Regions from separate parts of the Kitasatospora sp. NPDC096204 genome, predicted to be linked through region 2. Evidence: riboswitches for the same ligand, from Rfam matches in the RefSeq annotation. Region 2 holds a riboswitch; the other holds the start of a gene.

Region 1 (8,393 bases), on a different contig from region 2:
TCACCCTTGTTGTCCTTGGTCTCGAAGGTGTTGAAGTCCTGGTGGCCCGGGATGTCCGGCGGGAGCACCGAGTTGGCGACCTGGCCGCGGATCGGGCCGCCCAGGGCGGTCTGCACCGAGACCTTGTCGACCGCGTACTGGACCGCCTTGCGGCACTCGACGTTGTCGAACGGCGCGAGCTTGGAGTTGATCGCCAGGTAGACCAGGCGGCCGCCGTAGGCGTTGTCCGTGTTGGCCTTGAGCTTCGGGTCCTGGAGGATCTGCGCCTGGGTCTGCGGGTCGACGCCGCCACCGCCGAGGTCGACCTGGGCGTTGCCGGCCAGCAGGTCCTTGTCGATGGTGGCCTGGTCGATGTTGAACCGGAGCACGATCTTGTCGCCGAGCTGCTTGCGGATCGGGTCGGTGCTCTTGTCCCAGTTGGGGTTCGGCACCAGGACGGCCTGCTTGCCGTCCTCGTAGGACTCGAACTTGTAGGAGCCCGAGGACACGATGTGCTTGACGTAGTCGGCGCCGGTGTCCTTCGCCTGCGGGACCGGCGCGGTCTGCGGGGTGGCGACCAGGTAGTCGAAGTCCGCGAACGGGTGCTGGAGGTGGAAGACGACGGTGAGGTCGTCGGGCGTCTCGATCGAGTTGAGGCCGCCCTCCTTGTCCTTGAACGGACCCTGGTACGGCGTCGGGTTGTCCACCAGCAGGTTGCGGAAGTACGTCGGGCCGTTGGTGAGCACGTCCGTGAAGTTGGAGCGCTCGACGGCGTACTTGACGTCCTTCGAGGTGATCGGGGTGCCGTCGTCGTACTTCAGGCCCGCGCGCAGCTTGTACGTCCAGGTCAGGCCGTCCGCGCTCGGCTTGCCCTCCGACTCGGCGAGGTCCGGGACGAGCTTGTTGCCCTCCTCGCCCGGTGCCGGGTTGAAGGTGGTCAGCGAACGGGCGTACAGACGCGAGAAGTTGTAGATGTACGCGTAGTACGTGTTGCCCGGGTCGAGCGAGTCCGGGGTGCCCTTCATCTCGAAGGTCACCGTCCCGCCCTTCTTGTCCGAGGCGTTGACGATGCTCTTGGTGGCCGCGTTGGCGCCGCCCCCGGCGGAGCCGGAGGCCGAGGAGGAGCCGCCGTCCTTCGACGAGCTGGTGCAACCGGTCACGACCAGGACCGCGGCGGCAGCCGCCGCGGTCAGGGCGACGGTACGGGACCTACGCATGGGTGAGATCAACCCCTTGGGGATGTGGAGGCGGTGGAGGGTCCTGACGCGAGGTCAGTCGATCGTTCAGGGCCGTTCGATGACGCTCGGTCAGTTGCTCTTGGGATCGAGGGCGTCGCGCAGGCCGTCGCCGAGCAGGTTGAAGGCGAGCACGGTGACGAAGATCGCCAGGCCGGGGACCACCATGTACTGGGGGTCCACCTGGTAGTACCGGATCGCGTCCTGGAGCATCCCGCCCCAGGAGGCCTGCGGGGGCTGGATGCCGACGCCGAGGAAGCTCAGCCCGGCCTCGAAGAGGATGTTGGTCGGGATCAGCAGGGTCGAGTAGACCAGGATCGGACCGACCAGGTTGGGCAGCAGCTCCTTGAACAGGATGAACGGGCCGCGGGCACCGAGGCTGCGGGCCGCGTGGACGAACTCGCGCTCGCGCAGCGAGAGCGTCTGGCCGCGCACGATCCGGCCCATGTAGGGCCAGTTGAAGAAGCCGATCACGAAGATCAGCACCAGGATGTGCAGCGGCAGGCCGTGCAGGCCGAACGCCCCGCCCTGGAGCGAGGTCGAGATCGCGATGGCGAACAGCAGCAGCGGGAACGCCAGGAAGACGTCCATCACCCGGCTGATCACGGTGTCGACCCAACCGCCGTAGTAGCCGGCCATGATGCCGAGCACGGTGCCGATGGTGTTGGAGAGCACGGTCGCGCCGAAGGCGACCAACAGGGAGACCCAGGAGCCCTCGATGACGCGGGTGAGCAGGTCACGGCCCTGCAGCGGGTCGACGCCGAGCGGGTGGTCCATGCTCATGCCGCCCCAGTCGCCGAACGGCAGACCGCCGAGGTCGGCGTCCAGGAGGTCCTGGTTGAGGGCGTCCGGGTCGAGCCCGAACAACGACTCGATCGGCTTCGCCAGCAGGGCGAGCAGGATCAGCAGGATCACCACGACGCCGCCGGCGACGGCGGCCTTGTCCCGCTTGAAGCGGGTCCAGGCGATCTGGCCGAGGGAGCGGCCCTCGATCTTCTTGGCCGGGCTCTCGGCGGCTGGTGCCTCCGGTTCGTTCCCGGCGGTGGTCACGGATGCGGTCATGGTCAGTTGGTCCCCTCGCCGACGGTGGCCGGCCCACGGGTGCCGGTCGCCGGCTTCGGCGGTGCGGCTGCGGACGTGCGGAAGTGCTGTGGAGGAGCGGTCTTGACGGCAGTGCGTGGTGCACGGGCACTGCCACCACGCGGGATGGGCGTCGCGTGGGCGGGACTGTCGGCGTGCGCGCTCACCTTTGTGGGGTTCCAGCACGCGCGGTGCGTTGCGCAGAACTCTCTGCCATCCGAACTGGCTTGCGCCAGCCCTGCCAACCGACAGATGCCCAACTGTGATCTGCGCACATGCACCTCCCCGATCTTCGGCATATACCTCTTCACATGGCTGTAACTGCCATGTCAAGATGACCGGAGCACACATCCGGAAATTCGTCCGGAAAGCATCGAAGCCGACTTGATGGACAATCAAGTCGGCTTCGTGGAATGGGTTTTGGGGATCAGCGCCCGGGGTAGCCGGGCCACGGCCGCTGCGGCTGCTGCTGCCAGCCCTGGGCCGGCGGCTGAGTGCCGTACGCATAGCCCGGCATCGACTGCCCGGGGTACGGCGGCGGGGGCACCGGCGGGTACGGGCCGGTCGGCGGACGCCCCGCCTCCCGGTCGAAGAACGGCCGCGCGTTGGCGCGCATCCACAGCGCCACCGGGTCGTACTCGTCCGACATCGCCACCGTGGACACCGCGAGCCCCTCCGGGGCCACCGCGATCGCGCGCTGCATCAGCGCCCGCACCGCCTCCACGGCCGGCGGCGAACTCTCGTACAGGTCAAGGCCGATGGCCAGGTACGGCTCCCCCACCGCGGGCTGCACCCAGGCCCGGCGCAGCGCCCGCACCGGGCGCACCTCGACGGCCTGCCGCTCCAGCAGGGCGAAGAACGGCTGGGCGTTCAGCTGCGGCTCGCTCAGCTTCAACGGCCCGGCCGGCAGCCGGTCCAGGCCCGCGGCGATCCGCCGGAGGTCCGCCCAGGGCACCCCGACACCGCCGCCGGGCGCGTGCGGGTTGAGCCACAGGCCCCAGCGGGTGCGGTACAGCGAGGCCGCGATCTCCCGTCCCGAGACCACCTCGTGGGCCCGCGCCCAGCCGGAGGCGGTCAGCTGCTCGGACGAGGTGACGGCCGGCGCGTAGCCGTGGCCGCTGATCTCCATGTTCCCGTACTGGGCGTCCGGGCTGCCCGGCGTGCCGTGCCACAGCAGCATCCAGACCTGACCGTCCGCCAGCGCGTGCAGCAGCCGCTCGTACGCGTCGTAGCGCTCCGGCGCGACGTCGCGCAGGGCGCGCTCCAACGCGCCGGGATCAGCTCCCGGGCGCCCGGCCGGTGCCTGGCCCCAGGGCCCCGGCACACCGCCCGCTCCCGTTCCCGCACTCATGCGCCCACCTCGCCGCGCCTCTTTCTTTCAACCCGCCGACCCGTCGGCCGTCTGCACGCACCCTATGGCGCGGCACCGGCCACCGCCACGGCGACGTGCCTTTGACACTGACCCCGCTCAGACCCGCGCGTAGAACGGCTGTACCCGGGTGAGCAGCCACTCGACCACCGGGTCGTCGGCGAGGTCGAGCAGTACGAGGTGGACGCCGCCGGGCAGCGGCGCGGTTCCCAGGGCTCGCCCGAGTGCCTCGTTCACCGCGGCCGGATCGGCCGGGGCCACCGGGTCCAGCTGGACACCCACGAACATCACGGTCGGCTCGCCCTCGATGCTGGCCAGCGCCCTGCGGGCGGTCAGCACCCCGGGCAGCGCCGACAGCTCGCTCCGGCAGGCGGCCAGGAAGTGCTCCGGGTCCTCGCCCGGCACCGGCTCGCGCAGCGCCACCCGCCCGCCGGTCGGCTCCGACGCGTCGCCGGCGCCCTCCCAGCGGTCCGCGCGCGGGCCGCGGCGCAGCTCGGCGACCCCCTGCGGCGGCACCGGAATGCCCACCGCCGCCTCCGGGTTCACCGCGATGCCCAGGCCCAGCGGCAGCCCGCGGGCGAGCTCCCACACCGGCGCGATCGCGAAGGCCATCCCCGGCGCCTGCTGGAGGAACACCTCCTGCGAGGAGAACACCGGCACGTACGGGTCGCCGCCCAGCTCGATGGTCGGCAGGTCCAGCGACTGCCCCTGCGGGTCGGCCCCGGCCGGCAGCGGCACCCACACCTGGCTGCGCGCCAGTACCTCGATCACCCGCGGCGTCGCGCCCGGGTCCCCCAGGGCCGCGGTCAGCACCTGCTCCAGCTCGTTGGCCGGCCAGGAGCCGCCCGCCGGCGCCTCCTCCGGTCCGCCCCACCCCTGCTGCTGCTCCACCGGGTACCCCATGCGCCGCCGATTCCGCCCTCTGCCGGTCGGCCGCCCACTGCTGCGCCGACGCGCAGCAGTCTAGGGCCCCGGGGCCTTCCTCTTTAGGGCTCGTGTTCGGGTGGCCCTCGGAGCTCGTGCGGGTGGCCCTCGGAGCTCGCGTTCGGGTGCACCCCGGGGCTCGTCCTCGGGACGCGCCCCGGGCCCCGCCTTCGCGCGCCGTGCGGTGTGACCGGGTCCCCCCTCCCCTCGTCGCCCGGGACGTGCCATGATGTGCCCGTCCGACGGCATGCGCCGCGGGCCCCCACAACTCCACACCGGCCGCTCGAACCCGCGCGGGAGAGCCCGGAGTGCCGTTCAGGCACAGCCGGCGCCGAAGGAGCAAGTCCTCCCCGGAATCTCTCAGGCACCCCTACCGCACGGGTTAGGCACATCTGGAAAGCGGCGCACGGCCCTGTCGTGCGCCCACCCACGGTGCAAGCCGCCCTGCTGTCCCCCAAGCTGGAAACGGCTGCGGGCGGCGGGCGGTGAAGCTCTCAGGTTCGACGACAGATGGGGAGACCCACGCCGCCGCATGCCCGCGCGCAGGGTCGGCCCCCGAGCGGGTCCGGTCCGGCGCGTGCACCCCTGAGTGCCCCGACCGAGGAGTTCCTGGCCATGTCGTCCCTCCGCCTGACCGCGCTCGACGCGCTGCACCGCGCCCTCGGCGCGACCATGACCGACTTCGCCGGCTGGGACATGCCGCTGCGCTACGGCAGCGAGCGCGAGGAGCACCTCGCCGTCCGCACCAAGGCCGGCCTGTTCGACCTCTCGCACATGGGCGAGATCACCGTCACCGGCCCGCAGGCCGGTGAGATGCTGGACCACGCGCTGGTCGGCTTCGTCTCCGCGCTCGGCGTGCTGCGCGCCCGCTACACCATGATCTGCGCCGAGGACGGCGGCATCCTGGACGACCTGATCGTCTACCGCCTGCGCGAGGACGCCTTCCTGGTCGTCGCCAACGCCTCGAACGCCCAGCTGGTCCTCGACGAGCTGATCGCCCGCGCCAAGGGCTTCGACGCCGTCGTCACCGACGACCGCGACACCTACGCGCTGATCGCCGTCCAGGGCCCGGAGGCCACCGGCATCCTGGCGAAGACCACCGACGCCGACCTGCCCGGCCTGAAGTACTACGCGATCCTCCCGGCCCAGGTGGCCGGCCGCGACGTGCTGCTCGCCCGTACCGGCTACACCGGCGAGGACGGCTTCGAGATCTTCTGCCACCCGGTCGACGCCGAGCCGGTCTGGCAGGCGCTGACCGCCGCCGGCGAGGGCCACGGCCTGATCCCGTGCGGCCTGTCCTGCCGCGACACGCTGCGCCTGGAGGCCGGCATGCCGCTGTACGGGCACGAGCTGTCCACCGAGCTCACCCCGTTCGACGCCGGCCTGGGCCGGGTCGTCCGCTTCGACAAGACCACCAACGAGGGCGCCTTCGTCGGCCGCAAGGCGCTGGAGCAGGCCGCCGCCGCGGCCGAGACCAACCCGCCGAAGAAGCTGGTCGGCCTGGTCTCCGAGGGCAAGCGGGTGCCGCGCGCCGAGTACACCGTGGTCTCCACCGAGGGCGAGCCGATCGGCCGGATCACCTCCGGCGCGCCGTCCCCGACGCTCGGGCAGCCGATCGCGATGGCCTACGTCGACGCCGCCCACGCGGAGCCCGGCACCACCGTCGCGGTGGACGTCCGCGGCAAGCACGAGCCCGTCCAGGTCGTGGCGCTTCCGTTCTACAAGCGCGCCCGCTGAGCCTTCGTCCCGCCCCCGTTTTTCCCATTCACGCACGTCGCAGCCGTCCGCGCGGCGGCCCGCTTCGTCGTGCCCGCTTCCCATCCTGGAGAATGACGCCATGAGCAACCCCCAGCACCTGCAGTACACCAAGGAGCACGAGTGGCTGACGGCCGCCGAGGACGGTGTCTCCACGGTCGGCATCACCGAGCACGCCGCCACCGCGCTCGGTGACATCGTCTACGTGCAGCTGCCCGCGGTCGGCGACACCGTGACCGCCGGTGAGACCTGCGGCGAGCTGGAGTCCACCAAGTCGGTCAGCGACCTGTTCTCCCCGGCGACCGGCGAGGTCACCGAGATCAACCAGGACGTCATCGACGACCCGGCCTCCGTGAACGCGGACCCGTTCGGGAGCGCCTGGCTGTTCAAGGTGCGCGTCGAGGCCACCGACACGCTGCTCAGCGCGGACGAGTACACCGCCCTCATCGGCGGCTGACCAGCCCGTGACCGGGCGGGCCGCTCGCCGGCCCGCCCCACCGTCCCTCCGCTCTCCTCCACCGGGAAGACCACACCATGACGGTTCTCAACCAGTCCCTGCACGCCCTCGACCCGGAGATCGCCGCCGCGGTCGACGCCGAGCTGCACCGCCAGCAGACCACCCTGGAGATGATCGCCTCCGAGAACTTCGCCCCGGTGGCGGTCATGGAGGCGCAGGGTTCGGTCCTCACCAACAAGTACGCGGAGGGCTACCCCGGCCGCCGCTACTACGGCGGCTGCGAGCACGTCGACGTGGTCGAGCAGATCGCGATCGACCGCATCAAGGCCCTGTTCGGCGCCGAGCACGCCAACGTCCAGCCGCACTCCGGCGCGCAGGCCAACGCCGCCGCGATGTTCGCGCTGATCCAGCCGGGCGACACCATCCTGGGCCTGAGCCTGGCCCACGGTGGCCACCTGACCCACGGCATGAAGATCAACTTCTCCGGCAAGCTCTACAACGTGGCCGCGTACCACGTGGACGAGAAGACCGGCCAGGTCGACATGGCCGAGGTCGAGCGCCTCGCCAAGGAGCACCAGCCGAAGCTGATCATCGCCGGCTGGTCGGCCTACCCGCGCCAGCTCGACTTCGCCGCGTTCCGGCGGATCGCCGACGAGGTCGGCGCGCTGCTCATGGTGGACATGGCGCACTTCGCCGGCCTGGTGGCCGCCGGGCTGCACCCGAACCCGGTGCCCTACGCGGACGTGGTCACCACCACCACCCACAAGACCCTGGGCGGCCCGCGCGGCGGCGTCATCCTGTCCAAGGCCGAGTACGCCAAGAAGATCAACTCCGCGGTCTTCCCCGGCCAGCAGGGCGGCCCGCTGGAGCACGTGATCGCCGGCAAGGCGGTCGCCTTCAAGGTCGCGGCCTCCGAGGAGTTCAAGGAGCGCCAGCAGCGCACCCTGGACGGCGCCCGCATCCTCGCCGAGCGCCTGCTCCAGGCCGACGTGGCCGAGGCCGGCGCCAGCGTGCTCTCCGGCGGCACCGACGTCCACCTGGTCCTGGTCGACCTGCGCAACAGCCAGCTCGACGGCCAGCAGGCCGAGGACCGGCTGCACGAGGTCGGCATCACCGTCAACCGCAACGCGATCCCGAACGACCCGCGCCCGCCGATGGTCACCTCGGGCCTGCGCATCGGCACCCCGGCCCTGGCCACCCGCGGCTTCCAGGCCGAGGACTTCCGCGAGGTCGCCGACATCATCGCCGAGGCGCTCAAGCCCGCCTTCGACGAGACCGTCGCCGCCGCCCTCAAGGCCCGGGTCACCGCCCTGGCCGACAAGTACCCGCTGTACCCCAACCTGGCCAACCAGGAGTAGTCCTTCCGGGGCCCGGTCGGGCTCAGGATCAGGTGACCGGCCTCACCCCGCCGGCGTACCTGGGGACCCCGGGGCACCGCGCACACTGGACAGTGCGTGCGGTGCCCCGTCCCGTGTCAGCCCTCCCCTGCCTGCAAGTCCTTCCACGAGACCAGACAAGGACGTCCCCCGTGGCCATCAGCGTCTTCGACCTCTTCTCCATCGGCATCGGCCCGTCGAGCTCCCACACCGTGGGC
Region 2 (8,393 bases):
ACCTGTTCGCCCAGGCGCTGCGGGAGGAGGCCGCGGAGCACGCCGAGGTGGCGGCCGCGGAACAGCAGGCCGAGGAGGAGCCCGAGGTCGTCGTGGTGCGCCGCTGGATGCCCGGACAGGACGTGCGGCACGAGGAGTTCGGGCCGGGCTGGGTGCAGGGCAGCGGTGTCGGGCGGGTCACCGTGCGCTTCGAGACGCCGTGGAGCGGGCCGGGGCGGGTGCGGACCTTCGCGGTGGACGACCCGGCGCTCGAACCGTCCCGGCCGCTGCCGTTGCGCCAGGAGGAGGACGGGGACGGCGCGTCGGACGGGGGCGGCTGAGCGGACGGGGGAGGCGGGTCTGCGGAGCGGGCCCGGAACGCGAAGCGGCCCCACCCGGTGGGGGTACCGGGTGGGGCCGATCACCGTGCCGGACCCCGTACGTTCGTGATGCCCTCGCGACGTACGGGACCGGGGCCCCGCGCCCTGTCCCTGGGCGCGGGGGCCGGACGCCTCGTCAGGCGTCGGTCTTGGCCAGCGCGGGGCTGGAGTCCTGCTGGGCCGAGCCGCCGAGGACGGTCGGGGTGGCGGCCGACTTGGCACCGCGGATCAGGAACGGGACGACGCCGGCGACGATGCAGACGACGGCCGCGGTCCAGAACGCGTGCTTGTAGGCGTCCAGGGTGGGCAGGGAGAGCGGGATCTGCGGCGGCAGCTTCAGGGTGTCGCCGGTCAGGATGGCGGCCATGACGGCGGTGCCGATCGCGCCGCCGACCGTGCGCAGCACGGAGTTCATGCCGTTGGCGATGCCGCTCTGCTCGGCCGGGACGGCGCCGTTGATGTAGGCCGGCATCGCGGCGAAGGCGAGGCCGACGCCGAGACCGAAGATCGCCGAGGCGGTGTAGATGTCGCCCTCGCGGCCGTGGCGCACGGCGAGGTAGGCCATCGCGACGGCGCCGAGGACGCCACCGAGGACCAGCGGCAGGCGCGGGCCGCGACGGGCGATCAGCAGGGCGCCGACCGGGGCGGCGACCATCGAGCCGATCGCGGACGGCAGCAGCATGATGCCGGCGTGCAGCACGGTGGCGGTGAAGCCGTAGTGGGTGAGCTTCTCCGGGGTCTGGGCGAAGTTGCTGATGACCATGAAGGAGCCGTACATGCCGAAGCCGATGAGCAGGCCGGCCACGTTGGTGAAGGCGACGGCCGGACGGGCCATCATCTTCATGTCCACCAGGGGGTGCGCGACCTTGGTCTCGATGATCCCCCAGACCAGGGCGACCACGGCGGCGACGGCGAAGAGGCCGAGGGTCTTGTTGGAGGTCCAGCCCCAGTGGTTGCCCTGGCTGACCGCGACCAGCAGCGCGGAGAGCCAGCCGGCCAGGGTGATGGCGCCCAGCGGGTCGGCGCCGCCCTCCTTGTCGGTGACCGGGTCGGTCGGCACGCGGAAGGCGACCAGGGCGAGGGCGATCAGGCCGAAGACCAGGCCCATCCAGAAGATCGACTTGTAGTCCCAGTGCTCCAGCAGGAGACCGGTGGCGACCAGGCCGAGGCCGGAGCCGACGCCCATCGAGGCGCTGATGGCGGCGACGCCGCCGGTCACCTTCTGCTTGGGCAGCTCGTCACGGACGATGCTGATCGCCAGCGGCAGGACACCGCCGCCGGCGCCCTGGAGGACGCGGGCGACGACCAGCCAGGTGAAGGAGTGGGTGCTGACCGCCAGTGCCGAACCCGCGACCAGACCGGCCAGCGAGATCAGCAGCATCGGCTTGCGGCCCCGGAGGTCGCCGAAACGGCCCAGGAGGGGAGTCAGCACGGCTGCGGAGAGCAGGTTGGCGGTCATCAGCCAGGTGATGCTGGAGGCGGAGACGTTCAGTTCCCTGGCGAGCGAGGGCAGGATCGGGACGACCGCGGTCTGCACCACGCTGAACGACAACATCGCCAGGATGAGGGCCGGCAGGACCCGGGCGCTGCTCTGCTTCTCGGCCGCGGTGGTGGGCTGTGGTGCCTCACTCACGGTTGCTTCCTCCCGTACATAGTGAATGAACTGAAGTAACCATGCAGGGAGATACTTCAGAGTGTCAAATATCGAGCGGTTAAGCTTTGGCAAAGACGAAGGGTCGGGTACGCGACAAGGGCCCCGGACGGTGTCCGGGGCCCTTGCTGGTGGGGGCGGTCAGGCGAGTGGGCGCGCTGGGGCCGGTCGGGGGGTGTCGGGGGTGAACGCGGACGGCGGGGTGTGGGGGGGCGTGGTGTCGTGGACCTCGACGTGCTCGCGACGGAGTTCCTCCCGGATCACCTCCTCGGTCGTGTACCGCTCGACGACCAGGCGGACCCGCTCGACGGGCGCGAGGTACTTGCGGGCCACCGCGCGTTCCTCACGGAGAGTGACCTCCTCGGTGGCCTCGGCGATCTCCCTGTCGGTGAGCGTGGCGCGCTCGGCCTCGCTGATCGGCGTCCGCTCGACCCGGACGCGCTCGCGGACCACCGGGACGCGGCGCTCGACCTGTTCGGTCGTCACGTACTTGCGCAGCTTCGCGGTGCCGAGGACGTGCCACTCGGTGGTGACCTCCAGCCGCTCCTCGCGGCAGGTGATCTCGACCGGGCTGCTCGGGGCGGCCGTGGCGGTGCCCGGGTGCGCGGTGGCGGTCGTGGTGGCCGCCGCCGGGGCGGGCATGGGGGCGGGGTGCGACTGCTTCGGTTCCATGACGGGCGCGGCGGGGGCGGGTGCCGCCGCCGCAGGGGTGCCGGGGAGCCGGGTGTCGGCCTCCGGGGCGGTCCTGGTGCTGTCGGGGGTGACGGGCGCGGCGGCGGCAGCGGGGGTCCTCGCCGGGGCGCGCTCGGGGGAGCGCTCGGGGGCGCGCTCGGGACTGTGGAAGGTGAGCGGCTTGGCCGGGGCGGCGGCGGTCGTCGTGGCGGTGGCAGCAGCCGCCGTGGTGCCGAAGTCGCGGTCGGGCTGCTTGGCCCGGCTCCCGTTCTCGCCGTTCGGGCGGCTGTCCAGCGGGGTGTCGAGCCCGTAGTAGCGGTAGAGCTGGAGCTCCTGGGCGGGGGACAGGTGCTGGCCGACGCCGAAGTCCGGCGACTCCTTCACCAGCGACTTGTCGTACGGCACCCGCAGTTCGTCGCCCGCGAACTCGCTGGTGGTCAGCGGGACGAAGGCGTCCCGGCCGAAGATGCCGGTCCGGACCGCGGCCCACTCGGGCCGGCCGGTGGCGTCGTCCAGGTAGACCTCGTCGACCGTGCCGATCTTGTCTCCGTTGCGGTCGACGGCCTTGTGACCGATGAGGTCCCGGGGGTCGATGTCGGTCTGCACTTCTTTTTTCCTCCCGCGCGCGCTGGGCCTGCGGAACTCCCGCAGCAGGGCGGCCGGAGCACCCGTCCCGTCCGCCACTTCACACCAAATGCCATGAATCGGACCGGCGCGAGCGGGGTGCGCCGGACGGGGTTGCGCGATCGACCGTCCGGGGGACGCGCGTAGACCTCGATTGACCGGACGCACCCGTGATCGGGAGGCCTCCCGCTGGTACCCTGGGCGGCGACCGCAGAGCCCGCTCGGGAGAGTCTCCGACAACGAAAACCGCTGGTCGGGGCGCCGAAGGAGCAACTCCTCCCCGGAATCTCTCAGGCATCCGTACCGTGTGGGGTAGGTCACTCTGGAAAGCAGGGCAGGAGCGTCGGCACGGAAGCCGGCGATCACCACCCTCACCGACGGTGCAAGCCGGCGGGGCGCCCACAGCGCCCCGTGCGGGTGAAGCTCTCAGGTCCCGATGACAGAGGGGGAGGCCTGTCGGGTCCGCCCGCCCAGGTTTGTCCGCCGCCCGCAGCGGCGAGGCCGGCCGGCGTGCGTACCCCCGCCGGTCCGTGACCAGGAGGCCTCGACCACCATGAACGCCCAGCCGAACGCGGGACGCCCCACCGGCGCCTCGACCCTCACCGAGCTTGAGCTGGCCAGTCCCTTCGAGAACCGCCACATCGGCCCCGACGCCGCCGCGCAGGAGAAGATGCTGGCGTCCGTCGGCTACAGCTCGCTGGACGAGCTCGCCGCCACCGCGGTGCCCGAGGCGATCCGTTCCATCACCGCCCTGGACCTGCCCGCGGGCCGGACCGAGGCCCAGGTCCTCGCCGAGCTGCGCGAGCTGGCCGGCCGCAACCAGGTGCTCCAGCCGATGATCGGCCTGGGCTACTACGGCACCTTCACCCCGCCGGTGATCCTGCGCAACGTCATGGAGAACCCGGCCTGGTACACCGCCTACACCCCGTACCAGCCGGAGATCTCGCAGGGCCGCCTGGAGGCGCTGCTCAACTTCCAGACCCTGGTCTCCGACCTGACCGGCCTGTCGACCTCCGGCGCCTCGCTGCTGGACGAGGGCACCGCGGCCGCCGAGGCGATGGCGCTCGCCCGCCGCGTCACCAAGGTCAAGGGCGGTGTCTTCCTGGTCGACGCCGAGACCCTGCCGCAGACCCTCGCGGTGATCAACACCCGCGCCGTGCCGACCGGTGTCGAGGTCGTCGTCGCCGACCTGTCCGAGGGCATCCCGGCCGAGATCGCCGAGCGTGGCGTCTTCGGCGTGCTGCTCCAGTACCCGGGTGCCACCGGTGTGGTCCGCGACCTCGCCCCGGTGATCGAGCAGGCGCACGGCCTGGGCGCGATCGTCGCCGTCGCCGCCGACCTGCTGGCGCTGACCCTGCTCAAGTCCCCGGGCTCGCTGGGCGCCGACATCGCCTGCGGCACCACGCAGCGCTTCGGTGTGCCGATGGGCTTCGGCGGACCGCACGCCGGCTACCTGTCGGTGCGTACCGAGTACGCCCGCTCGCTGCCCGGCCGCCTGGTCGGCGTCTCCGTCGACTCCGACGGCAACCGCGCCTACCGCCTGGCGCTGCAGACCCGCGAGCAGCACATCCGCCGCGAGAAGGCCACCAGCAACATCTGCACCGCCCAGGTGCTGCTCGCCGTGATGGCCTCGATGTACGCCGTCTACCACGGCCCGGACGGCCTGGCCGACATCGCCCGCCGCACCCACCGCTACGCCGCCGCCCTCGCCGAGGGCCTGCGGGCCGGCGGCGTCGAGCTGCTGCACGGCGAGTTCTTCGACACCGTCACCGCCGTCGTCCCGGGCCGCGCCGCCGAGATCGCCGCCGCCGCCCGCGCCAACGGCGTCAACGTGTACCAGGACGGCGAGGACCGGATCTCCGTCTCCACCGACGAGACCACCACCCGCGAGCACCTGGCCGGTGTCTGGGCCGCGTTCGGCGTTGCCGCCGGCGAGGTCGCCGAGGCCGCCGACGCGCTGCCCGCCGCGCTGCTGCGCGAGGACGAGTACCTGACCCACCCGGTCTTCCACAGCCACCGCTCGGAGACCGCCATGCTGCGCTACCTGCGCCGCCTGTCGGACCGGGACTACGCGCTGGACCGCGGCATGATCCCGCTGGGCTCCTGCACCATGAAGCTCAACGCGACCACCGAGATGGAGGCGGTGACCTGGCCGGAGTTCGGCCAGCTGCACCCCTTCGCGCCGATCGACCAGGCCCAGGGCTTCCTGACCCTGATCCGCCAGCTGGAGCAGCAGCTGGTCGAGGTGACCGGCTACGACGCCGTGTCGATCCAGCCGAACGCCGGTTCCCAGGGCGAGTTCGCCGGTCTGCTGGCCGTGCGCGCCTACCACCACGCCAACGGTGACACCCAGCGCGACGTCTGCCTGATCCCGTCCTCGGCGCACGGCACCAACGCGGCCTCCGCGGTGATGGCCGGCATGCGCGTGGTCGTGGTGAAGACCTTGGCCGACGGCGACGTGGACGTCGAGGACCTGAAGGCCAAGATCGAGCAGCACCGCGACAACCTCGCCGTGCTGATGGTCACCTACCCGTCCACCCACGGCGTGTACGAGACCCAGATCACCGACATCTGCGCCCTGGTGCACGAGGCCGGCGGCCAGGTGTACGTGGACGGCGCCAACCTGAACGCCCTGGTCGGCCTGGCCAAGCCGGGCAAGTTCGGCGCGGACGTCTCGCACCTGAACCTGCACAAGACCTTCTGCATCCCGCACGGCGGCGGCGGCCCGGGCGTCGGCCCGGTCGCGGTGCGCGCCCACCTGGCGCCGTACCTGCCGAACCACCCGCTGCAGGCGGAGGCCGGCCCGGCCACCGGCGTCGGCCCGGTCTCGGCCGCGCCGTGGGGCTCGGCGGCCATCCTGCCGATCTCCTGGGCGTACGTCCGGCTGATGGGCGGCGAGGGCCTCAAGCACGCGACCCAGGTCGCGGTGCTGAACGCCAACTACATCGCCAAGCGCCTGGCGCCGCACTTCCCGGTGCTCTACACGGGCCCGGGCGGGCTGGTCGCGCACGAGTGCATCATCGACCTGCGTCCGCTGACCAAGGAGACGGGCGTGACGGTGGACGACATCGCCAAGCGCCTGATCGACTACGGCTTCCACGCGCCGACGATGTCCTTCCCGGTGGCCGGCACGCTGATGATCGAGCCGACCGAGTCCGAGGACCTGCACGAGATCGACCGGTTCTGCGACGCGATGATCACCATCCGCGCCGAGATCGACAAGGTCGGCTCGGGCGAGTGGGCGGCCGACGACAACCCGCTGCGCAACGCCCCGCACACCGCCGCCACGCTGGCCGGCGACTGGGCGCACGGCTACTCGCGGCAGGAGGCCGTCTTCCCGGCGGGCGTGAACCCGGCGGACAAGTACTGGCCGCCGGTCAGCCGGATCGACGGCGCGTACGGCGACCGCAACCTGGTCTGCTCCTGCCCGCCGCTGGACGAGTACGGCGTCTGACCGGACCCGGCCCGCGGGCCCGGATCGGACGGCAGGGCCCCGGCGGAGTCTTCCGCCGGGGCCCTGCCCGTTTCGCCGGCCGAGTCGGCGGCTGCCCCCGCCGTCCGGCCGGACCGGCCGGACCGTTCGGTCAGGCCGCGTGGGCGACGGGACGGCGCGGGGCGATCACCCGGCCGTCGGGCAGCAGTTCTCCGGTGTCCTCGAACAGGACGACGCCGTTGCAGAGCAGGCTCCAGCCCTGCTCCGGGTGGCGGGCCACCGAGACGGCCGCCTCGCGGTCCTCGGACTCGGCCGATGGGCACTCAGGACGGTGCTGGCACATACGCGTACCCTCGCTTCGCTCTGCGATCCTCCCCGTGATGCGGTCGCCGGAGGTGGTGCCGTCCGGGACCGCCGCGGTGGTCGGATCCTGTCCGCACGCCGGCCAAGTGTGGACCGACGCTCAAGTGGGTAGGACAGGTGGTCCTTCCACGCTGGTTCCCAGTGTCGGCATCCTGGGACCCGCGCGCAGGGATTTCGTGACATGCGCCACAACTCCCGGGTGGAGATCACCCGTTCAGGTGGGATCGGCGGGAAAGAGCACACCACTGGGTCAGCCGGCGCATGACCCGATGGGGCCATGCCGGATGGTCCGGGCGGGTGGTCGCCGTTCGGATGAGGGCCCGCGGGCGCAGGGGCGCGGGCAGGGGCGCGGGCAGGGGTGGGGGCCGCCGGGCGGGTGGGCCCGGCGGCCCGTGGGGCACCGTTCGGTTCAGGAGGAGCCGAGCAGCAGCGGCCTGGCGAGCGGGGCGCGGGCGAGCAGCGGCAGCAGTTCGGCGGCCGGGCGGGCGCGGTGCGCGGTGACGCCGAGCGGGGCCGGGGCGAGGGGGATCAGCAGGTCGGCGGCCGGGTCGCCGTCTGGGCTGTGCAGCCAGAGCGCCGTGGCGTACTGGCCCGGAAAGGTCAGCAGCCGGGGCTGCCGGCGGGTCCGGGAGTTCTGGGCGAGCTGCCAGGCCTCGCGCAGCGCCCGGACCGTGGAGTCGAGGTAGGGGCCCGCGGTGAAGTGGGAGAAGCTGTGGCCCTCGGCGCTCTGCACCACCTCGGCGGCGGCGGCCACCTCGGGCCCGTCCTTGATCAGGAAGCGCCAGCCGGTGCGGCGGGCGGCCGGGAGTTCCGGGCGCGGGCCGTTCAGGACGTGCACCGCGAGCGGGTGGGCGGGGAGCAGTGGGCCGGTCGGATGACGCAGTGCTGCGGCGGCGGGCTGGCGCAGCGCGGTCTCCGAGTCGAGCGCGCCCAGGACCGCGCGCAGCGCGCTCGGCGGGGGCTGGGGGGTTTGCAGAGTCATGGCGGGTCCGCCTCTCCAAGCGAGATCGGCGTGCGAGTGCGTCATACCGGCGTGGCGAGGCGACGCGTCTTCGGTGACGGGGCCCGGCCGTGTCCGGTTGTGCAGGATCGCGGAGCCGGCACGGTCGCCGCCGTCGACGAGGGCTTCTGGGCGAGGCGGACCGGCCGGAGCGCTGTGCCAATTCGAACAGGTGCGCAGGGTGATCTGTTTATCACAGGCTGTGGTGCCGGGCAAGTCTACAGTTCGTCTGATTTTCCGTCAGATGCCTTGCAATGCAAGCCAGTACAAGCGTTCGGGTATCGATCTTCG

The links. Region 2 has a riboswitch for glycine ahead of gcvP (aminomethyl-transferring glycine dehydrogenase). Riboswitches for the same ligand answer to the same signal wherever they lie in the genome.
Region 1: another riboswitch for glycine. It lies ahead of gcvT (glycine cleavage system aminomethyltransferase GcvT); the one in region 2 lies ahead of gcvP (aminomethyl-transferring glycine dehydrogenase).

What each region holds. Positions count from the first base shown of each region.
Region 1 is NZ_JBIWFT010000003.1:48,198-56,590, forward strand. It holds gene ACIQ87_RS03710 (ABC transporter substrate-binding protein) at 1-1,196, opposite strand, end outside; gene ACIQ87_RS03715 (ABC transporter permease) at 1,287-2,276, opposite strand; gene ACIQ87_RS03720 (enhanced serine sensitivity protein SseB C-terminal domain-containing protein) at 2,722-3,645, opposite strand; gene ACIQ87_RS03725 (enhanced serine sensitivity protein SseB) at 3,763-4,566, opposite strand; glycine riboswitch at 4,872-4,973, shown strand; gene gcvT (glycine cleavage system aminomethyltransferase GcvT) at 5,203-6,324, shown strand; gene gcvH (glycine cleavage system protein GcvH) at 6,425-6,799, shown strand; gene glyA (serine hydroxymethyltransferase) at 6,877-8,157, shown strand; gene ACIQ87_RS03745 (L-serine ammonia-lyase) at 8,328-8,393, shown strand, end outside.
Region 2 is NZ_JBIWFT010000033.1:97,377-105,769, reverse strand. It holds gene ACIQ87_RS30000 (DNA polymerase IV) at 1-320, shown strand, start outside; gene ACIQ87_RS29995 (MFS transporter) at 496-1,992, opposite strand; gene ACIQ87_RS29990 (PRC and DUF2382 domain-containing protein) at 2,152-3,288, opposite strand; glycine riboswitch at 3,519-3,622, shown strand; gene gcvP (aminomethyl-transferring glycine dehydrogenase) at 3,860-6,760, shown strand; gene ACIQ87_RS29980 (DUF5999 family protein) at 6,891-7,082, opposite strand; gene ACIQ87_RS29975 (hypothetical protein) at 7,512-8,084, opposite strand.